3 regions of the Lysinibacillus sp. 1 U-2021 genome follow, and region 2 is predicted to be linked to each of the others. Evidence: predicted binding sites of a transcription regulator. Region 2 holds the regulator's gene; each other region holds the start of a gene.

Region 1 (7,800 bases), 1.8 Mb from region 2:
TGTAGCAACAGCAGTAATTGAACACCTAACACCTATTCAAGAGAAATTCTATCATCTAGTAGAATCATCAGAATTAGATGTCATTCTAGATGAAGGTGCTGAAAAGGCGAATGCGATTGCTAGTGCTACATTAAAACGTATGGAAGATGCTATGGGTCTTGGTCGCGCACGTCGCTAAACTTACGGCTTGTCTGAGGATCGATCAAAGCCCAAATCAAGCACAACTGCGCAGATGATGATACAGGCTCCTACCGCCATATAAAATTCTGTTGTTTGAAAAATAAATTTGAAAACAACCTTCCATGAATAACCTAGTGTGCGGTAATTTAAATACAATATGAGATTCCCTACAGAGAGGATCATTAAGCCATAACTTACTAAAAATAAAAAGAGACGAAACATAGTAATGGCATCCTTTCTATTTCTTCTTACTTATCATTTATTCACAAAACTATAAAAAAAGACGTCAGCCATTTAAATTTGGCTGACGTTTTTTTATGTTTATCTATTATGCTTCATATTTTTTGAATAGAAGACTTGCATTATGACCACCAAAACCAAGAGAATTACTCATTGCATATTGAATATTTGCTTCTCTTGCTTCGTTTGGAACATAGTCTAAATCACATTCAGGATCAGGATCTTTTAAATTGATTGTAGGTGGTAAAATCCCTTCTTTAAGGGCTAATGCTGTGAAAATAGCTTCCACACCACCCGCTGCTCCTAATAAGTGACCCGTCATAGATTTAGTTGAGCTCATCGCAAGGTTATACGCATGATCACCAAAAGCAGTTTTCACAGCTTGTGTTTCGAATAAATCGTTATATGGCGTACTTGTACCATGGGCATTGATATAGTCAACTTGTGAAGGCTCTACGCCACCATCTGTTAACGCTTGCGTCATCGCACGTGCTGCACCTTCACCCTCTGGAGCTGGAGCCGTAATGTGATGCGCATCCCCAGTTGCACCATAACCTAAAACTTCAGCATAGATTTTGGCACCACGAGCTTTTGCATGTTCATATTCTTCTAATATGACAATACCCGCTCCTTCTCCGATAATAAAGCCATCTCGGTTTTTATCGAATGGGCGACATGCTGCTTGTGGATCTTGATTTAATGATAGTGCTGTATTGGCACAAAAACCTGCAACCGCCATTGTTACGATTGGTGATTCAGCACCACCAGAAATCATAACATCAGCGTCTCCACGCTCAATTACTTTAAAGGCATCACCAATAGAGTTTGTGCCTGAAGCACATGCCGTTACAGAACAAGAATTAATCCCCTTTGCACCAAAGTGTATAGAGACTTGGCCCGATGCCATATCAGGAATCATCATTGGGATAAAGAAAGGACTAACACGTCTTGCGCCACGCTCTTGGAATGTTAAAAATTGTTGTTCATATGTTTCCATTCCACCGATACCAGAACCAATCCATACACCTGCACGTGGAGCTAGCTCTTCATCAATTGTTAGCTGTGCATCTTCCATTGCCATAATAGAAGCCGCTAATGCGTATTGTGTGAAACGATCCATTTTACGTGCTTCTTTACGATCAATGTATTTTTCAATATCAAAGTCCTTTACTTCTGCGGCGATTTTTGCGACAAAAAGATCTTTATTTAAACGTGTCAGCTCACCAATGCCAGATTTACCAGCTTTAATGTTTGCCCATGTTTCTTCGATGCTATTTCCTAGTGGTGTAACTGCGCCAATTCCTGTAATTACTACTCGTCTTTTACTCATTGTCTTACTCCCCTCAAGCATTTTTCCTACTTATTTTCCCCATCTCATGGCTACGGCACCCCATGTTAAGCCGCCACCAAAACCTACAAGGACTAATAAATCATCCTCTTTAATCTTACCTGCTTCGAGCTCATCTACCAAGGAAATACCAATAGATGCTGCTGAAGTATTTCCATATTTATGAATCGTTTTTGACATTTTTTCTGGTGGTAGCTCTAACCGCTCACGTGCAGATTCCATAATACGTATATTTGCCTGATGTGGCACTAGGAAATCAACGTCTTCTTTTGTTAAACCCGCTTTCTCTAATACATTAACAGCCGATTCACCCATTTGTCGAACAGCAAATTTAAACACTTCACGACCATTCATCGCAATTGTATCTTGCTTCGTTAAATAAAGATTCTTTCCGCCTGTACCATCTGCACCAAGTTCGAAGGATAGAATACCTCTACCTTCAGAGACTTGCCCAATGATAGCTGCACTGGCACCATCGCCAAATAATACAGCTGTATTGCGATCTTCCCAATCAACGACTTTCGACAGCTTTTCAACACCTACTACTAAGACATATTTATAAGCATTTGCCTCAACAAAGTGCTTTGCTGTCACTAAACTATATATAAATCCTGCACATGCTGCTGCTTGATCCATTGCTGCAGCATTAACTGCTCCGATTTGTTCCTGAATCATACAAGCTACACTTGGAAAAGTTTGATCCTGCGTGACAGTTGCTACAAGAATTAAACCAATTTCCTCAGGCGTAATCCCCGCATTTGCAATAGCTTCTTTTGCAGCAGCTACTGCCAAATCTGAAGTTTCCTGATCATCTGCCGCAAAATGACGTTCTTCAATGCCTGTTCGAGTACGAATCCATTCATCAGAAGTATCCATGATTTTTTCCAAATCAAAATTTGTAACGACCTTCTCAGGAACATATTTGCCTATTCCTATAATACCAGCGTTCATATAGCAACCCCTCAGCTTTCTTACTATCAATTATTAGTAACTGGTCATAATTATAACGCATATAAAAGGAATGACGCAAGATGATTTAAAATTTATGCGGCTGAGGGTAGTGTTCTTTGCATATAGAAGTGAAGAATTTTATGGAATGAGGTTATTCTGTTTAGAGCTTTATCTATCGTATTTTGTTGAGCTTGTTCATTATTTTTCAAAGCACCTTGCATCATGTATGAGCGGTGTTCTTCCCTTTTGGAGCGCTTTTCACCCGCTTAGGAGCGCATTCCCCTATTTCAGAGCTGTTCCTAAATACTTTACATTACTAAACATAAAATACTAAATCTCATATTTGTTGTGACAAAATCGCCATGTTTCACATAAATGGTTCATTTTTTTTTGATTTATGTTATGATATGATAATGAATATGAGTAAAACCTTATGATGAAAAAAGTTCGGTTGAGGTGAAATTAATGCAATATATCGTAACGTTCATATGGTCATTCCTACTAGTTTCTATGTTAAACTACGTAGTCAGCTCTGTACTTGGTGTACCATTTGATTTCAAAACTGGGGCAATCGTTTCTGTTGTATTCTCCATCCTTATCTTTATTATTGGAGCAATCATTCCAAACGACCCTACACCAGAAGCTGCAGACCATCATTAATTCAGCTAGAAAAAACCTGTTCAGCTTCATGCCGAACAGGTTTTTTCTGTTATTTTTCCACAACACATTGACCCTCATGCATTTTCACATGCAATGTCTCCCCTGGTAAAACTTCTCCGCGTAATAGTTCTTTAGCAACGGCTGTTTCGATATGTCGCTGTACAAAGCGTTTTAGTGGTCTTGCTCCAAATTGGGCATCTGCACCTTGCTCTACTACCCAATCAATGACTTCTTGCTCGACAGATAAAGTAATTTCTTGCTCTGCGACACGTTTAATCAATTGCTCCACATACTTCCAGGCAATCGCAGTAAAATGTTTAGTAGATAATGCATGGAAGAAGATGATATCATCCATTCTGTTTAATAGCTCAGGTTTAAAATGTTGTCGTAGGGCTGACATGACTAAGTCCTCCACAGCCGCATCATTTTCCTTTGCCTCCATTAAATAACTCGATCCGATATTCGAAGTTAAAATGACTACTGTATTTGTAAAATTCACCATTCGTCCCTGACTATCTGTAATGCGCCCATCATCTAAAATTTGCAATAAAATGTTCGCCACATCAGGATGAGCTTTTTCAATCTCGTCTAGTAGCACCACAGAATAAGGATTTCGGCGAACTGCTTCCGTTAGTTGTCCACCTTCCTCATAGCCCACATAGCCTGGAGGAGCCCCAACAAGTCGAGACACACTATGTTTCTCCATGTATTCACTCATATCAATCCGAATAAAGTGATCTTCTGAATCAAATAACTGTGCAGCAAGTGCCTTGGCAAGTTCTGTTTTACCCACACCAGTTGGACCTAAAAATAAAAAGCTACCAATAGGTCGGTGTGGATCTTTGATACCTGCACGTGCACGCCATACCGCTTCTGTCACTAATTGAACTGCTGTATCTTGTCCAACCACACGTTCATGTAATGTATCCTTTAAACGTAATAATTTTTCACGCTCACCCTCTACTAATTTTGTTACAGGGATTCCTGTCCAACGTGAAACAATTGCTGCGATTTCATCTGCTGTTACCTCTTCACGTAAAATACGAGATTCTGCACCGTTCTCTAATTCCTTTTCAAGTACCTGAATATCTTTTTCAAGTGTTGGAATTTTACCATGACGTAATTCAGCAGCTTTATTTAAATCATATTTACTTTCTGCCTCATCTAGATCACGACGATATTTATCCAATGTTTCACGTTTTTTCTGAATATCGTGTAGTTTTTCTTTTTCTGCTTCCCATTGTTGTCGCATGCCCTTAGATGACTCTTTTAACTTTGTTAATTCTTCGCGTAATTGCTCCAGACGTTTTTTACTTGCCTCGTCCTTTTCCTTACGCAATGCCTGTTCCTCAATTTCAAGCTGCATAATACGACGTGTGACTGCGTCTAATTCCTGTGGCATTGAATCAATTTCTGTACGAATCATTGCACAAGCCTCATCAATTAAATCAATGGCCTTATCAGGTAAAAATCGTTCTGTAATATAGCGATTGGATAGCTCTGCTGCCGCAACAATTGCTCTGTCATGAATACGTACTGCGTGATGTAATTCAAAGCGTTCCTTTAAACCACGTAAAATGGATACCGTATCCTCTATAGATGGCTCACGCACTAGTACTTGCTGGAATCGACGTTCTAAGGCAGGATCCTTTTCAATATACATACGATATTCGTCTAAGGTAGTAGCACCAATACAGTGTAATTCACCACGTGCTAGCATAGGTTTTAGCATATTTCCTGCATCCATAGCGCCATCTGTTTTTCCTGCGCCTACGATCGTATGAATTTCATCAATAAATAGAATGATTTGTCCTTCTGATTCTTTTACTTCTTTTAGCACACCTTTTAAGCGTTCTTCAAATTGTCCACGATAACTTGCACCAGCGATTAACGCACTCATATCTAATTCATATAATACACATTCCTTCAAGCCTTCTGGTACATCACCTTTAACAATACGCTGTGCTAAACCTTCCACAATTGCCGTTTTACCAACTCCTGGTTCACCGATTAATACAGGATTATTTTTTGTTTTACGTGTTAGAATACGAATTACATTTCGAATTTCTTCATCACGCCCGATAACAGGATCCATCTTGCCGTTTTTTACTTCTTCAATTAAATTGCGTCCAAATTGTTCTAATGGTTTTTTATTGTCTGTTTGTTGAAATTGCATAGCTAGCACTCCTTTTTTTCATATTTCTCATTATTTATATACCCATTCTTATTCATTAGAAAAAAGTTTGACCTTTTTTGACTAACTTTATTTTACATCACTCGACAATGCTTAGCAAAGAAATCGCCCTAAAATTTTTTCACTTATTATGGAAGTTTACGTTATAATAATGGTATGTTTCTATGTTTTAGTATCGAAATCCACTATCCTTTTGTAATAATCGCCATTTATTACAAAAAGAAAGCGATGTGTTGGAGATATGGTTTTAATGGATAATATGTTTGAAAAAATTAAAGATCTTTTTCAAAACCACGGTGTTTTTATCAAAGTGAATAAAGGAAATAAAATTTTTCTAGAGGGTGAACGGGCAAAAGAAATTTATTACATCCAATCAGGAGTTATTTCGATTAGCCAAGAATCCGAGACGGGTAAGGAATTAACCATTCGTATTTGTGGCCCTGACAGCATAATAGGAGAAGGTTCGTTATTTTGTAATCTCGTCTATAATTCGATGACTGCCAAAGTTTTAGAACCCTCTACGTTGTATGTTTTGAGTCGTAAATCTTTGGAGCATTTATTAGAAGAGCAGCCGACAGTTATGGTGGAATACATGAAGTGGCTACAAACAGAAAACTTAAAGCATCAGAGTCGTTTGCGCGATTTAGTGTTAAACGGTAAAAAAGGTGCTCTATTTTCAACGCTCATTCGGCTGTCCAATACGTATGGTAAACCTGTAGAAAATGACTCGATTTTTATTGATTTTCAGCTAACAAATACAGAAATTGCAAATTTGTGTGCGACAAGTCGGGAAATGATTAATCGTATGCTGAATGATTTAAAAAAACATGAGATTATCACTTTTGATAAAGGATTTATTACCATTCATGATTTACAATTTTTAAAAAATGAAATTGCCTGTGAAAATTGTCCATTACAAATATGCCGTATCGATTAGTTTCGTTACAAGCAAAAACCCTGCTTATTTTTCAATAAGCAGGGTTTTAAATAAGCCATTTTAACGTACGCCCAATGCCATTTTGGCATAGCGTGACATTTTATCTTTCGACCACGGTGGATTCCATACAATATTAACATTTGTACTTTTTACTTCAGGAAGTTCACCTAACGCTGTATTCACTTGATCCACAATGACTGGACCAAGTGGGCAGCCCATAGAAGTTAGTGTCATCGTAACAGTTGCAACACCTTCATCATCTAATTCCACATCATATACTAAACCTAAGTTGACGATATCAATGCCAAGCTCAGGATCAATTACGTTTTCTAAAGCACCTAACATGCTATCTTTCATATCCTGATCCATTTGTATTTCTCCTTCCATCATAGTGTTAACCTTATCATAGCAGATGCATCCTGTTATGCCAAATGCTGTGCAAGCCATGCTGTAGCTGCTAGCATACCGTCACGCGGTACAGCATGTCCAGCCCTTTTGTTCACCATAAACTTTAAATATTCAGGGTTTGCTTCATAGTATTCCCGTAATGTTTCATAAAATTTATACGTTTCGTGAAACGGAACTGTTTTATCTAATTCTCCATGCCAAAAGAACACAGGGCGACCCGCGAATTTTTCTGGTGTTAAACTGACATCATATTTAGCAAGGGCTTCATTAATTTTTTCAACGTCTTTCTCTGACATTGGCCAATTAACTCCACTTTTAGAAAATTGTTGCAATTGGTATTCACCCAGTTTAATAAAACCAGGTGCACCCATGCATATTGCAGCAGTTTGTATCCAATCATAAAGTTTCAGACAGCCTGATGTCACGATGCCACCCATTGAAGTGCCTCCTATGCCAATTTTATGACTAGCTAATAAATTTTTATTCTTTAATTCATCATATAATTGTTGTACTTCATGAATAGAATTTAAAACAATGTCCCAAAAATTTAAATTCATTTGCATTTCCGTTAGGCCTTCGCTACGTTCACCATGAAATTTTGCATCTGGCAATAGGACACGCACCCCTTCATGCACCAATTGGTATGCATAGTGTAAGTTATGTTCTTTTGCACTCATAAAGCCATGTAAAAAAATGACTACCGGGGTTTCTTCATTCATATTGTCTGTATGTATATGTAATAAAGGAATATTTCCCCACACTTCTTTTTCTACAAACATTATTGTCACTCCCAACTATTCTCTCATCTTTATGTTAGCAAACTTTTTTCACTGTGACAAAATTTTGACGAATGTAAGACAAAGAGATACTATTCAAACTATA
Region 2 (7,800 bases):
AGAGCACCGTAAACAAAAACGTGCATTGCCGCATTAAGGAAAAAGGGAACTCCAAATGAGTTCCCTTTTTTATTTTACATATTTAGTTCATTGACAACATTAATGAGCGAGTCGGAAGAAGAAGAGACTAGCGTAGCGCCCTGTGATAATTCAGTGATTAAATTGGAAATGGCAGAAATATCTCTAGATGTATTTACGTATTGCTGCTGAATGCCAGAAACTGCATCTGCAATATCATTAAATGACTTGGATAAACTTTCTTGTGTATTGACACTATGTTGAATTTTTTGATCAACATTAATAACTGAATTAGCCATAGTCGTAATATTACTTTCTGTTTCCTTAATAAGATGTGAAACATTTTGGACGGCATTTTTTGTTTCCTCAGCAAGCTTACGAACTTCCTCAGCTACTACTGCAAAACCTTTCCCATGTTCGCCAGCTCGTGCAGCCTCAATAGAAGCATTTAATGCTAATAAATTGGTTTGATCAGCAATGCCTGTAACTAGTCCAACAATTTCAGAAATTTTTTGAGAAGAGGTACGTAGTTGGTTCATCGTTACCTCAAGACCATTGACACTTTGCAAAATAACTTGGATTAAATCATTTTGTTCTTTCAATTGCTGTTGGCCCCGTCTTGATTTTTCTTGTGTATCTGCTACGAAGCTCAATCCTTGCTTGGTCGCTACAGCAATATCATCTGTTTGTGAGGAAATCACTAATAATGATGCGGCTGTTTCTTCACTTATGGCATTAAGCTCCTCTGCAGTACTTTGGATCGTCGTTACAAGGGAATTTTTTGTTGCATCTGCTGCTGAGCGAATACGTTCTTCCTCTTTTTCATATGCCTCAATCACGAGTTGTTGCTCAAAATTAATAATTTTACAAAATGCGTTTATAGCACGAATAGCATCTGTTTTAGAAATATCCACCTCATTCACAAAGTTTGCAAAAGTAGTAGTGAGTGACTGGAATGAGGCAATATACCACTTTGACTGCAAGCCAATTCGAACGTGAGCCTCAGCAATGGCTTTTCGTTCAGCAATGTAGGCATCATTAATATGACTTTCAAAAATGTCACTTAAATGTTTATGTAACGTGATTTTTAAACGATCAATATGTGATGTTCTATTAATAATATCAAGTAAATCTTGGCTCAAACTAATGGCTGCATAAAATTTCTCCACCATTTCAGGAATTAAGTCTTTAGCTAAAGGCTGTAGCTGCTTAATGATAGCTAAATCCTCAAGTGTTAAATTTAAAAGTTGTAATTGTTTTTGAAGATTGGGGTGGTTCAATACATCTAACTGTACACCGCTCTTAAAATTTTCAGGTGTTAATGTAATTGCGTAGCTAGAACTACTATTTTTTGAAAACCAACTCATTATTATTTGCTCCATTCTTAATATCCATAATAAATTGTAAGTAAATAAGCACTTTTGAAATTTGTTAGGTTTGTATATTTAATAAATAAATGGGATTAAATCTATTTTACTATTATTTGCTGAATATTTGGTTAAAAAATTGGATATTTCTTTATTTTTTTACTTTATTGTTAGTCCAAATGGTGAAGCGATGTAAATTTGAATTTAAAATAGGAAACCTGTAAAATACGAACTGTTTAGCAATCTAAAAATCGTACGAAAATAAAAATGGAAGGAGGGGTGGTATGGAGAAAAAACGTTTTAAATTTGTTATTCCTGTCATGGTGATTGTTGCCATTGGTTCTGTTTATATGCTACGAAACTACCATGCTGAGGTACCAGATATTGAGCAATTATTAATTACTATATGTGCAGCTTTGGGATCAGGGGTATTAGCCTACTTTTTATTTCCACAGCAGGGTGATAATAAGATTGATGACAGAGGACCGTATTAATAGATTAAAAAAACTGCTCGTTTTCATTAAAACGAGCAGTCTTTTTATGGTTTAAACAGTTTAAACCAGCCTTTATGTTTAAAGACAGCCAACATAAAGATAACGATAATTATCATAATCCCAAGTACAATAAAATAACTGTATTGCCCATGTAGCTCAGGCATGTTATCGAAATTCATCCCATACACACCAGCAATGAAGGTAAGTGGTATAAAGATAGTAGATACAATTGTTAAAGTCATCATAATGCCATTCATGCGGCTAGAACTCATAGCCATATAACTATCCCGCATGTCTGCTGTAAGCTCTCGATTAGATTCAACCATCTCTGTTAGCTTAAGTAGATGGTCGTAGATATCTCCAAAATAAGCTCTCTCCGATTTTTTTAGTGAGAAACGGTAAGAATTGAGAATGCGATATAAAAGATCACGCATTGGTAAAATAGTACGTCTTAAGTCAAGCAAGTCACTACGGAACTCGAAGACAATTTTCATGGCATTTACATTACTTTGGTATGTAAGTTCACCTTCTAAAGCATTTAGATGATCTTCAATTTTGTAAACGAGTGGAAAATAACTGTCAACAATTTTATCGATAGTTTGATACGTTAGGTATACAGTACCTCGCTCCCAATTCTTCGGTTGGTTTTCCAGCATCTTTTGCACCTTCTCTATCTCAGGGACAGGATTTTTATGGAAGGTTATGATGAATTTATTGGAGGCAAAAATATTAACCTCCTCCGCAGCTAACGTCTCTTCGTTTACCCGATGAATGACAAAGAAATGAAAATCATCATAAAAATCGAGCTTAGGACGCTGCAACCTCATTAAGCAATCTTCAATAGCGAGAGGGTGAAAGTGGAAAAATGTATCCAACAATGATTCCTCCTCGGCTGTAGGACAATTAAAATCAACCCAATACCATTCAAATTCTTGCTGATGTATCTCTTCTAATGGAAAATCCTTTAACAATTGTTGTTGCTTTGTAATGCCAATGGTGCTTATCACGGTTTTCACCTCAAATTATTTACTACAAAATTGTTAGCGCTCCTCTTTAAAGCATACCCAACCACCGAACAAAGTAGTGGCAAAAAATCTAGAAGGTTTAGTAAAACCCGCACTTTGTAAAAGTGTTAAAATTTCCTCTTCACTCATAAAAGAAAGGGAACGAATGGATTTTTCCATCTCTGCTACATCGGATAAAGAAAGTCTAGTATGCTGTAGCCAATAAGAACGCCATAAATCAAATTGTAGTTCTGTTTCTAAAGAGCCTAGCTGACCATATTTTGAAACAAGGACAAATGGTGCTCCAGGTTTCAAATGTCTTGCTATTTCTGTTATTGTTTCGAGCTTTTCTTTATAATCATGAATAAAATGCAAGACGAGAACACAACTTGCCGCATCATACTGAGTAGAAGGCAGCGAAGCATCAAGTATTGTAGCCTGATGGAATGACATATCATTAGGAAGAGTGAGTAAACGCTCTTTAGCTATAGTAAGCATGGATTCTGATGGATCAATGCCAGTGAATGACCAGTGAGGTCTTCCTTCTGCAAGCTGTATAATTTCATTGCCACTTCCTGCTCCCACGACTAGCATGTTAGCATTTTCTGATAGCCTAGAATGATAAAAAGTTTGTATTAAACGTAGCATGGCATCATAACTAGGCAATGTACGGCGAATACCCTTTTCATATTCATTTGCTAATGTGTTGTTAAATTCCAACGCTCCTCACAGCCTTTCAAAAAAATTTTAAAAAATCTTTCTTAATGTGAAACTATTGCGGGTATAGTTCCGTAAATAGTAGTACATAAAACATAGAATAAAGTTCAAAGAAAGGGTTGATATAGATGGAGACTAAATGGTCTAAAGTAATCATACACGCAAGTGCATTTTTTGCGCCATGGTTAGTGCCCATTATTTTCTTTTTAATTAGTTCGGATGAGGAAGTAAAGGCAATTTCTATTCAAGCACTGCTATTCCAAATTGTCATGGGTGTTTTAATTGCTATCTCTGTTGGTTTAAGCTTTGTCCTTATTGGCTTACCATTTTTAATCATTTTCGGCATTATGGTATTTGTGGTACCGATCATCGGTATCGTAAAAGCATTGTCTGATGAACCTTGGCGTTATCCAATTGTTGGTCGCTGGGTATAATTTTCATAGACGCAAGTATATGCTAGTTGCATATGCTTGCGTTTTTTCTATGACGAATAAGGGTACATTAGGTGTATAAGGAAATTATTAAACCGTAAACAAATAATCGAAAAAGGGCTCTTTTCGGCTCTTAAAAAGCCTTTTTCAAGACTTTCCACTTTTCTATGGGCGAAATCATTGCAATTTTTTTCAAGCGTTTTGTATAATATACTCAAAGAAAGTCAAAGATAGTCAAAGTCAGTGAAGCAAGCGAGGTGTATTCCTAAAATGCGTAATATATCAGACATCATAGAGGGTTACTTAAAGCAAGTACTTGAATTAGGTGGAGAAGGGCATATTGAAATTAAACGTAGTGAAATCGCTGATAAATTTCAATGTGTACCATCACAAATAAATTATGTTATTAATACAAGATTTACTGCCGAGCGGGGTTACCTTGTTGAGAGCAAACGTGGTGGTGGTGGATACATTCGAATTTTACGTGTCCGCGCGAATTCACAGATTGATTTAATCGACGATGTTCTCAGGCAAATTGAAGGTGGGGCATCACAAACAATGGCAGAAGATTTGGTTTATCGACTCATTGATGAGCAGGTAATTTCCAAGCGAGAAGCGAAATTAATGTTAGCAGCAATTGATCGCTCCACGATCGACTTGCATCTCCCATTAAGAGATGTCATTCGATCAAAAATATTGCGAGCAATGCTGACAACAATAAAATACGAACAACAAAAATAGTGAGGTGATGGAAATGATATGCGAACATTGTAAACAACGTAATGCGACAGTTACAGTAACACAAGTTCAAAGTGGGCAAAAAGTAGAGCATCATTATTGTGACGTCTGCGCCTCACAATTCCATCCATTTCATGCAGAGTTTAAACAAGAGCCAGTATCTATTCAACAGTTATTGTCTAACTGGTTTGGCTCTCCTACATGGCAAAAGGTGGGGGAAAAACAACAGGTACAACCACAACAGCAAACATGCCCACAATGTGGATTTTCGTATAAGCAATTTTTAAAAGAAGGAAAATTCGGGTGCCCAAGCTGTTATGACACATTTGGAGATCATTTGCCAAAGCTTTTTAATCGTATTCAGGCAGGTCCACAACACATTGGAAAAATGCCTGGTGCTCGCAGTAATGTGTATGTTATTAAAAAGCAAATAGAAGATATCCGCAAGCGTATGAAATCCGCCGTAGATGAAGAACAGTTTGAAGAAGCGGCGAAGCTACGTGATGAAGTCAAAGAGCTAGAGAAGCATCTACAATTTGAAGGTGGTGATGTGACATGATGATTGAATCGTTTTTAGAGCGTGCGACACCAACTTGGATGCATATCAAAGATGATTACTCAGATATCGTCATTAGTACACGGATCCGCCTTGCACGAAATTTAGATGGCTATCGTTTTCCATTAGCGTTTTCAGAAAATGAGGCACTGCAAGTGGAACAGGCCGTTACACATGCAATCAGCGATAGCCCAACTCTTCAAAATGATTATGCTTATTTTGCTATAAAGGATTTAACCCCTTTACAGCGTCAAATTCTTGTAGAAAAGCATTTGATTAGCCCGCAACTGGCTAAAAAAGAGCAAGTGGGCTCTATACTACTCTCTGAAGACGAATCCGTTAGCATTATGGTGAATGAAGAGGATCATTTACGCATTCAATGTATGACAGCAAGTTTTCAACTTCAAAGTGCCTATGAACAAGCAAATAAGATTGATCGTATCCTAGAGAAAGTATTACCGTATGCTTTTCGAGATACTTTTGGTTATTTAACAAGCTGTCCAACGAATATTGGTACGGGTCTACGAGCATCCGTCATGATGCATTTACCCGCCCTTACATTAACTGGGCAAATGAATCAAATTATAAATGCCATGACACGCTTAGGAATGACTGTAAGAGGTATATATGGTGAAGGAAGCGAAAATTTAGGGAATGTTTATCAAGTGTCTAACCAAATTACACTTGGGAAGACAGAGGAAGATATTTTAGCAGATATACAAAGTGTCGCCGAAAAGATTATTCAAAAAGAGCGGCATGCAAGAGGTAAATTAATGGAAAAGGCAGAGCTTGCGCTAGAAGATCGCGTATATCGAGCTTTAGGCACCCTTACACATGCAAGAATTTTAACAAGTGAGGAAGCTGCTACTTGCCTATCTAATGTTCGTTTAGGAGTAGATTTACAATTGATTGATGGTATACAAGCAACGACTTTAAATGAATGTGTTGTTAGTATGCAACCAGGTTTTTTACAGCACTATGCAGGTGAGGCATTACCACCTGCTGAACGGGATCGTGTACGAGCGGAGATGCTTCGTGAGACATTATCTCAAGAACATGCGAATAAGCCTATAAATGGGGAAAAAGGAGAGGATTTATATGATGTTTAATCGTTTTACACAACGCGCGCAAAAAGTATTACAGCTTGCTCAGGAAGAGGCTATTCGTTGGAAGCACGAATCTATCGGTACAGAGCATATTCTATTAGGGCTTATACGTGAAGGCGGCGGTATTGCTGCGAAAGCGTTAGAAGCCATTGATATTAGTCCTCAAATGATTGAAGCTGGCATTGAAGAATTAGTGGGTAAGGGCAAAGAAGATGTCGGTCCAATCGTTCATTATACGCCAAGAGCTAAAAAGGTAATTGAATTATCTGTTGATGAGTCACGTAAATTAGGTCACTCCTATATCGGCACAGAGCATTTATTATTGGCGCTTATACGTGAGGGTGAGGGCGTGGCAGCTCGCGTTTTAAACAATGCGGGAGTCGGTTTAAATAAAGCTCGCCAGCAAGTATTATTGCTATTAGGTAATAATGATAATGCACAATCTGGCCAACAAGCAGCTCAAGCTGCCAATACACCTACATTAGATAGCCTAGCACGTGATTTAACCCAAATTGCACGTGAAGGTACATTAGACCCTGTTATTGGTCGAAGCAAGGAAATTACACGAGTTATTGAAGTTTTATCGCGTCGTACGAAAAATAACCCTGTATTGATTGGTGAGCCAGGTGTTGGTAAAACAGCGATTGCTGAAGGATTGGCACAGCAAATTATTAATAACGAAGTGCCAGAAATCCTTCGTGACAAACGTGTAATGACACTAGATATGGGGACAGTTGTGGCAGGTACAAAATATCGTGGAGAATTTGAAGATCGTTTGAAAAAAGTGATGGATGAAATTCGCCAAGCAGGCAACATCATTTTATTTATTGACGAATTGCATACATTAATTGGTGCGGGTGGTGCTGAAGGTGCGATTGATGCATCAAATATCTTAAAACCATCTTTAGCACGTGGGGAGCTTCAATGTATTGGTGCCACAACACTTGATGAGTACCGCAAGTACATTGAAAAGGATGCAGCCTTAGAGCGTCGTTTCCAACCAATCCAAGTGGATGAGCCGACAGTGGAAGAGGCTATTCTAATTATTCAAGGCTTACGCGATCGTTATGAAGCGCATCACCGTGTGAAAATTACAGATGAAGCGATTGAAGCAGCGGCAAAAATGAGTGATAGATATATTTCTGATCGATTCTTACCAGATAAAGCGATTGACTTAATCGATGAAGCAGGTTCTAAAGTACGCTTACGCTCATTCGCAGTACCACCAAACTTAAAGGCGCTTGAGGATAAGCTTGAAAATGTTCGTTCTGAAAAAAATGCAGCCGTATCAGGTCAAGAATTTGAAAAGGCAGCAGCGCTAAGAGATACAGAGCAAAAGCTGAAGGATGAAATTGAAGCTACTCGAAAA
Region 3 (7,800 bases), 2.4 Mb from region 2:
CATGATTTTATCGATTCCATTTTAGTAAATGATGAAGAACTCCCTAACCCTGTAAAAGAACTGTATAAAGAAGAAAGAGCGGAACCAGTAACATTTGACGTAGCAAAGCTTGAAAGTATGGGATTAGAAGTTATCAAACGAGACATTGCTACAATTCGTCCAGATGGAACGGTTCGACATAATGCTACAAATGTTGCAGAATGGCTGGTAGATTATGCTGATATTTACCATCAAAAAGTAAGAGGACCAATAATAGAAACATAATGGCTTTATTGTATATGGTAAGATGAACATATACATAGAAATCATGAATGAAAGGGGGGGCGTGATATGTCTTTTGCTTCTGAAACAAAAAAAGAATTGACACAAATAGAAGCGGACAATCATTGTATGAAAGCAGAAGTTTCTGCCCTAATTCGTATGAATGGTTCATTATCCTTTGCAAATAAACAACTAAGCTTAGACGTGCAAACCGAAAACGCTGCAATTGCTAGAAGACTATATACGATTATGAAAAAATTGTATCCGTACAATGTTGAATTACTTGTTCGTAAGAAAATGCGATTGAAAAAAAATAATGTGTATATATGCCGTGTTAGAGAAGGAGCGCGTGAGCTATTAATTGATTTAGAAATCATCTCAGACGACTTTCAATTTAACCATACTATCTCAAGAAAGCTCATTCAAAAGAGTGGCCAAAAAAGAGCTTATTTAAGAGGAGCCTTTTTAGCAGGAGGTTCCGTCAATAATCCAGAAACATCGGCTTATCATTTAGAGGTTTATTCTTTATATAAAGAACATGGTGAGGCATTAATGGATTTGATGAATGAATTTGAACTCAATGCCAAAACAATTGAACGTAAAAAAGGCTTTGTAACTTACTTAAAGGAAGCGGAAAAAATTTCAGATTTCCTTAATATTGTTGGAGCGCATCAGGCTATGATGAAATTTGAAGATGTTCGGATTTTGCGAGATATGCGTAATAGTGTCAACCGTATTGTGAACTGTGAAACTGCCAATTTAAATAAAACCATTGGAGCAGCATTACGGCAGGTTGAGAATATTCGATTTATTGAAAATTCAATTGGTCTTGATCAACTACCAGAGAAGCTTCGTGAAATAGCACGTCTCCGTGTTGAATACCAAGATGTGACATTAAAAGAGCTTGGTGAAATGGTATCTAGTGGAACGGTTAGTAAATCTGGTGTTAACCATCGATTGAGAAAAATTGATGAGATTGCGGATGCATTAAGGCGTGGTGAAAAAATAGGTGGTTAAGTTATCATACTTTTCAGGTATGAATGTCATGCTAATCGCTTATTGTTCTTTTGCCAGTAAGTAAGGTAAGATAAAACTAATAGACGAACGGTAGTGAAGGGGAGTTTTGAGAATGATTGAGAGAAGAGTCCAGGTTAAATTAAAATTAGGACTACAAGCTAGACAAGCAGCACTATTTGTGCAAGAAGCAAATCGTTTTAGTGCTGATATCTTTCTAGAAAAAGATGAGAAAAAAGTAAATGCCAAATCCATTATGGGTGTTATGAGCTTAGCAGTTGCTAAAGGTACCGAAGTGACTTTAAGCAGTGAAGGTAACGATGCTGAGCAAGCGGTTACAGCATTGGCAACAATTATTGAAAATGAAGATTAACATTCATTAAATATAAAAGGCATCACAGAGTAATTCTGTGATGCCTTCTATTTTTTATTTATTATCGCTACGGTGCATAATATGATCGATTAAACCGTATTCTTTTGCACGTTCAGCAGTCATGAAGTTATCACGATCTGTGTCTCTTGCAATGACTTCAAGTGGTTGACCAGTGCGTTCAGATAAAATGCCATTTAATTTTTCACGTAAGAATAGAATACGTTTAGCAGCAATTTCAATTTCTGTCGCTTGACCTTGTGCACCACCTAGTGGTTGGTGAATCATGACTTCAGCATTTGGTAAGGCAAAACGTTTACCAGGTTCTCCAGCTGCAAGTAGGAAAGCTCCCATTGATGCAGCCATACCAATACAAATTGTTTGTACCTGTGGTTTAATGATTTGCATTGTGTCATAGATAGCCATACCAGCCGTAATGGATCCGCCAGGTGAGTTAATATAAAGAGAGATATCTTTATCTGGATCTTCTGCTTGTAGGAAAAGAAGCTGTGCGACAATGGAGTTAGCAACATTGTCATCAATAGCACTTCCTAAAAGGATAATACGGTCTTTAAGTAGACGTGAATAAATGTCATATGCACGCTCACCACGACTAGTTTGTTCAATAACTGTAGGAATTAAATTCATGTTAAATCCTCCTTAAAAAGCTAAATTCGAATACCTTTGCTGAAAAATTTCCTTTGTATTTCAGCTGTATCCTTATCATACACATTATAGTCAGGGAAGGTCAAATATTAACCCTGCTAAAGTGAAATTAAAAAAAATAAATTGTTTTTGCATTCTATGGTTGAATTATATAGGATAGGCTTGTATAATGATTAAGGTTATAAGGTTTAAAGTACAGGACACTATTTTGCAGGTATGCTTCAAAAATGAGGGTTATCTACATCATGCTTTTCGTAAGCCTAGAGTGAGTACTTTTTTTTTGTGTCTTTTGCCCTCGTGGTGTAATGGATAACACGTAAGATTCCGGTTCTTGCACTGGGGGTTCGATTCCCTCCGAGGGCGCCATTTTACTGATTAATTGATATACTGTTATAGCTCATCTCCTAATAAGTAGTTTAGCAGCCTGCTTACTGGAGATCGAGAGGAAGAATAAAGGGAATACTGTCCTAGTTGGCATTATTCCCCTATTTATTCCTTTCAAACCTTCAAAAAAGCAACAACTCCAAATTATTTTTTAGTGAACATACTGTACGTGAGACTAGTAATAGTCGAAAAAAAAGAATCCTATCTGAGGGGATTCTTTTTTTTGCCTAAATTTATCGAAATTTGGCATGGTTCATATTGTATATATATTAGTTTTAGGTTAATTTTCTTGTTATTTATACATGTTTTCTCAAATTATATGAATTTCTTATAAATTTATATGAAAAAATATTTTATTTTATGCGAAAAGTTGTTGTCTAAATACTATAATGTTAATATAATTGACCTAATAGTCTAACATTTCCGAATTGCGAAAAATAATACGTAATTCGGAAAATTATCGAACTAGGGGGAAATACAATGAAAAAAACAGGTTGGATGTTATTGATGATAATTGCAGCATTAACATTAGCACTTGCAGGATGTGGTACAAAAGATAATGCATCTTCAGGTAGCTCTTCTTCAGAAGATGGTGGAGATGGCAAAAAAGTTTATAAAGTAGGTACTGAGGCCACTTTTGCACCATTTGAATCTGTTGACGATTCAGGGAAAATTGTGGGGATTGATGTCGATATTCTACAAGCTATTGCAGATGAGATGGACTTTGAGGTTGAGTGGAATAATATTGGATGGGAGCCAGTGTTCCAAACAATTAAAAACGGTGAAACAGATATCGGTGCTTCTGGAATCACAATTACGGAAGAGCGTAAAGAATCATTTGATTTTACAGAACCGTATTATGAGTCTCAGTTATTAATTGTTGTGAAAGAAGATTCAAAGATTAAATCTCTTGATGAATTAAAAGATAAAAAAGTATCTGTACAAATCAATGCTACTGGTCATATGGCGGCGAAAAAGCTACAAGGGGAAGCAAGTACAAATATTATGGCTTTTGAAAGTCAGCCAATCGCTATTCAAGAAATGTTAAATGGGAATGTTGATGCAGCTATCGGAGATAACGCAGTAGTTTATGAATATATCAAAGCTCACCCAGATCAAAAACTAAAAGTAATTGAAGATGATGCATTCGAAAAAGAATACTATGGCTTCATGGTTCAAAAAGGGAATAAAGAATTGCTAGATAAATTAAACGAAGGTCTTAAAAAGATTAAAGAAAACGGTAAATTAAAAGAAATTACAGGCATTGATTTTGAATAAAAATGAATGAAATGATGCTATTAACATAGTGATTGTGCTAACGGCTCATTTATTAATCGTAATTTAAAGGGGAATGGGGTTTTCGGATGGACATCTTTGACTTACGCTGGGACATTGTCTGGAACTACCGAGATATGTTTATACGAGGTATTGGCGTAACACTTATTTTGACACTTAGTGGTTATTTTGGCGGTATTCTATTAGGGCTATTTTTAGGCCTTGGAAAATTATCGAGTAAAAAATGGATTTATTGGCCATCTAAACTATATATCGATTTATTCCGTGGAACACCAATGCTTGTACAAATCTTGTTAATTCACTTAGCAGTTATTCCGACAATTTTTGGTCATTCTTTAGGTTATATGGTATCGGGGATTACAGCACTTATTTTAAACTGTGCTGCTTATAATGCTGAAATTTTCCGTGCAGGGATTCAAAGTATTGCAAAAGGGCAAATGGAGGCTGCTCGCTCTCTTGGATTAACGCATAACCAAGCGATGCGTAAGGTCATTTTGCCGCAAGCATTTAGACGTATGATTCCACCATTGGGGAATGAATTTATTGCATTATTAAAAGATTCTTCACTTGTAACTGTAATTGCAGCACCAGATATTTTATACGCTAGTAAGGTCGTAGCTGGTGCGAGCTTCCGCTTCTGGGAACCGTATATCGTTGCAGCATTATTATATTTAGTTTTGACATATGGTGTAACGAAGATTGTAGCATTTATCGAGAAACGATTTAGCAATAGTTATGTCCCTCGTAAAGCTAAGGTAGAAGGGCGGGAAGCAAGATGATAAAAATTGAAAACCTACACAAATACTTTGGCAAGCTTGAAGTATTAAAAGGAATCGATTATGAAATTCAAGAAAAACAAGTTGTCTGTGTTATTGGGCCGTCTGGTTCAGGAAAAAGTACATTTCTCCGTTGTATCAATATGTTAGAAGAAGTAACGGATGGTGCTATTTATATTGAAAATGTAAAAATTAATGATCCTAAAACGAATATCAATGAAATTCGCGCTGAAGTGGGTATGGTGTTCCAACAATTTAACTTATTCCCGCATATGACTGTTATCGATAATGTCACGATGGCACCTATGCAAATTCGTAAAATGAATCGTACAGACGCAGAAGCTCTAGGACATGAGCTATTAAACAAGGTTGGACTCGACAGCAAGGCCTATAATTATCCTGAGCAGCTATCAGGTGGTCAGCAACAGCGTGTGGCGATTGCTCGTGCCTTAGCAATGAAGCCAAAAGCTATTTTATTTGACGAGCCAACTTCAGCACTTGACCCTGAAATGGTAAAAGAGGTACTAGATGTTATGAAAAATCTAGCAGCTGAAGGGATGACAATGGTTGTTGTGACACATGAAATGGGCTTTGCTCGTGAAGTAGGCGATCGAGTAGTCTTCATGGATGGGGGCTATATTGTAGAAGAAGGGTCTCCAGAGGAACTATTCGGCAATCCACAAAGTGACCGTACGAAAGCGTTTTTAGGAAAAGTATTATAAAGCTGAAAAAGCGAACGATATGCTCGTTCGCTTTTTTATGTTAAAAACTGCAGTGCATGGTGAATATTCACCATGCACTGTTCTTATTTAATGAAGGGGATTAGATGTTGTGTCGAATGCATTCAGCATCGTTTGCATATCCTGTTGGGAATACTGAGGCACCTGATAATAGCCGTGTTTATTTTGATAAATAGATAATTCGTATCCCATTTCAATACAGTTAGGAATACTATCCGCAACAACGCGACGAACTACAGGGTTTGTTGTTTCCAACGCAGCAGTTGTCATACATTTTGCTGCTCCTTTTTGAGCTCCAAGTAAAAATCCAGAAATAGCCTCATCATTAATTTCATTAGCGTTTTGCATTGGTTTTTTTGGTTGACCTGGATTTAGGCCATATTTGAAATCATTTCCTGTTTCCATTTGGTAGCGTCCTGTTGGAACAGATGGATCGTGTCCTGTTTTAAAGGACTCTACGATCGTATTGTACATACCAAGAGTGAAATTATATTGGCGATCCAAAATGTTGAGTAATTCAGGATCTTTTACATGGGGACGCAAAATAATCGCTTGGTTCATACCTGCAATAATTTCGCCAATTGTTTCATGCATGTCCATCATTTCATGTCCACCATGATTTAGGCTATGTTGTTGATTTAAATTTGTTTGGTTTGATGATTCATTGTAAAACGATTGTGACAAAAAAAACGCCTCCTCAATAATTTTTTGTTGCAGTATTTAGTATGTCGTGTCAATTCAATTTCATACGGTATAAATGTAAAGGTAAAAATGTAGACTAAAGATAGAAGGAAAAGCAAGTCAAGGAGGATTAAAATTGAAAAAGTTACTTGGACCAATTGGAATAATTGTCATCATTTTTATTGTAATCGCCTTATTATTTATACCTAAATACAATAGTTTGGTGACAGCCGAGGAAAATGTTGATTCTAAATGGGCACAAGTTGAAAATCAGCTCCAACGTCGCTATGATTTGATTCCCAATCTAGTGGAATCTGTGAAAGGCTATGCGAATCATGAGCAAGAGGTGATAGCGAATATTACGGAGGCACGTGCACAAATGGGAAGTGCAAGCTCACCAGAGGAGCAAGCTGTTGCCAATGATGCTTTAACGGGCGCTCTTAGTCGTTTACTAGTAGTTGTAGAAAATTACCCAAACTTAAAGGCAGATGCAAATTTCCGCCAGTTAATGGATGAGCTAGCAGGTACCGAAAATCGTCTGGCAGTAGCACGTGAGGATTACAATAATGAGGTACAGCAATTCAATAAACATGTTAAACGTTTCCCGGGGAATTTAATGGCAGGGATGTTTGGCTTTGAACAAAAAGAATACTTTAAAGCCACAGCAGGAGCTGACAAAGCACCATCTATCGATTTTAGTCAATCAGGTACACATTAATGAAACGTTGCATTATACAGATGATCATCGTTTGTTCGGTGCTTCTTTTTTTCTCGAATCTAGCAGAAGCAACGATGCCATCACCGATGAAAAATACGTATATACATGACTTTGCCAATGTAATTTCTGCGAATGTCAAAGAAGAGATAAATCAATATTCTGAGCAGTTGGATCAAGGCACGGGTGCTGAAATCATGGTAGTCACAGTTGATAGTCTTCATGGACAAGAGCCGAAAATGTATGCGACAAAATTGATTCGGTCATGGGGCATTGGTGACAAGGAAAAAAATAACGGTGTCCTGATTTTAGCTACCTTAGGTCAAGGGGAAGGAAATAACGACGTTGTAATTGCCGTGGGTCAGGGATTAGAGGGAGCATTACCAGATGGTAAATTAGGACGCATTTTAGATAATGCATTTTATCCCTCAGCAAGTACTGGTAATTTAGATCAAGCTTTTCAAGCAACCTATTCTGAAGTTTTTCGCGCTGTTGCCCAAGAGTATAATTGGAGCGGTGATTTGCCAGCGCAAACAAAAGAAGAGGATGACATACCCACTTGGTTAATTATCCTAATCATTATCGTTGTTATTATTATCTATTCATTCTTTTCGAAGGGTGGCGGAGGTCCTCGCTCTGGAGGCTATGGCGGTTATCCAGGTAGTTTTGGTGGAGGACATTCGAGTAGAGGGGGCTTTGGCGGATTTGGTGGCGGATCTTCTGCTGGTGGGGGAGCAAGCAGGAAATTTTAATAGAGGTAATGGCGAACTATTCTATTTAGTTCGCTTTCATTTTGGCTGAATAAAAAAACTCTCAATTATTGACAATAATGCTAGAATTGCTATAATTTAAATATATCGACAATCGATATAACGTAAACTGATATAGGGAGGAATC

What was found. The regulator CtsR, encoded in region 2, represses protease genes until heat stress. The targets are predictions, from matches to a motif close to ATGGTCAATAAAGGTCAAACA.
Region 1: a site for CtsR is predicted at 5,620-5,640, ahead of QH639_RS07700 (ATP-dependent Clp protease ATP-binding subunit). Genes of this name have one in related genera too.
Region 3: a site for CtsR is predicted at 2,380-2,400, ahead of clpP (ATP-dependent Clp endopeptidase proteolytic subunit ClpP). Genes of this name have one in related genera too.

The regions. Positions count from the first base shown of each region.
Region 1 is NZ_CP123966.1:1,487,815-1,495,614, reverse strand. Features, by position in the region: gene trpS (tryptophan--tRNA ligase) at 1-178, shown strand, start outside; gene QH639_RS07720 (YuzI family membrane protein) at 181-402, opposite strand; gene fabF (beta-ketoacyl-ACP synthase II) at 509-1,750, opposite strand; gene QH639_RS07710 (beta-ketoacyl-ACP synthase III) at 1,781-2,719, opposite strand; gene QH639_RS07705 (YjzD family protein) at 3,185-3,379, shown strand; gene QH639_RS07700 (ATP-dependent Clp protease ATP-binding subunit) at 3,429-5,555, opposite strand; gene QH639_RS07695 (Crp/Fnr family transcriptional regulator) at 5,824-6,510, shown strand; gene QH639_RS07690 (metal-sulfur cluster assembly factor) at 6,571-6,879, opposite strand; gene QH639_RS07685 (prolyl oligopeptidase family serine peptidase) at 6,933-7,697, opposite strand.
Region 2 is NZ_CP123966.1:3,318,917-3,326,716, forward strand. Features, by position in the region: gene QH639_RS17120 (acyl-CoA thioesterase) at 1-37, shown strand, start outside; gene QH639_RS26525 (methyl-accepting chemotaxis protein) at 75-857, opposite strand; partial or broken gene QH639_RS26530 (protoglobin domain-containing protein) at 840-1,400, opposite strand; gene QH639_RS17130 (hypothetical protein) at 1,670-1,879, shown strand; gene corA (magnesium/cobalt transporter CorA) at 1,924-2,886, opposite strand; gene QH639_RS17140 (class I SAM-dependent methyltransferase) at 2,920-3,603, opposite strand; gene QH639_RS17145 (DUF4870 domain-containing protein) at 3,729-4,034, shown strand; gene QH639_RS17150 (CtsR family transcriptional regulator) at 4,302-4,772, shown strand; gene QH639_RS17155 (UvrB/UvrC motif-containing protein) at 4,786-5,328, shown strand; gene mcsB (protein-arginine kinase McsB) at 5,325-6,434, shown strand; gene QH639_RS17165 (ATP-dependent Clp protease ATP-binding subunit) at 6,424-7,800, shown strand, end outside.
Region 3 is NZ_CP123966.1:718,734-726,533, forward strand. Features, by position in the region: gene QH639_RS03810 (gluconeogenesis factor YvcK family protein) at 1-264, shown strand, start outside; gene whiA (DNA-binding protein WhiA) at 331-1,278, shown strand; gene QH639_RS03820 (HPr family phosphocarrier protein) at 1,391-1,648, shown strand; gene clpP (ATP-dependent Clp endopeptidase proteolytic subunit ClpP) at 1,703-2,293, opposite strand; tRNA gene QH639_RS03830 (tRNA-Arg) at 2,603-2,677, shown strand; gene QH639_RS03835 (basic amino acid ABC transporter substrate-binding protein) at 3,176-3,973, shown strand; gene QH639_RS03840 (amino acid ABC transporter permease) at 4,060-4,770, shown strand; gene QH639_RS03845 (amino acid ABC transporter ATP-binding protein) at 4,767-5,489, shown strand; gene QH639_RS03850 (spore coat protein) at 5,577-6,191, opposite strand; gene QH639_RS03855 (LemA family protein) at 6,325-6,906, shown strand; gene QH639_RS03860 (TPM domain-containing protein) at 6,906-7,655, shown strand.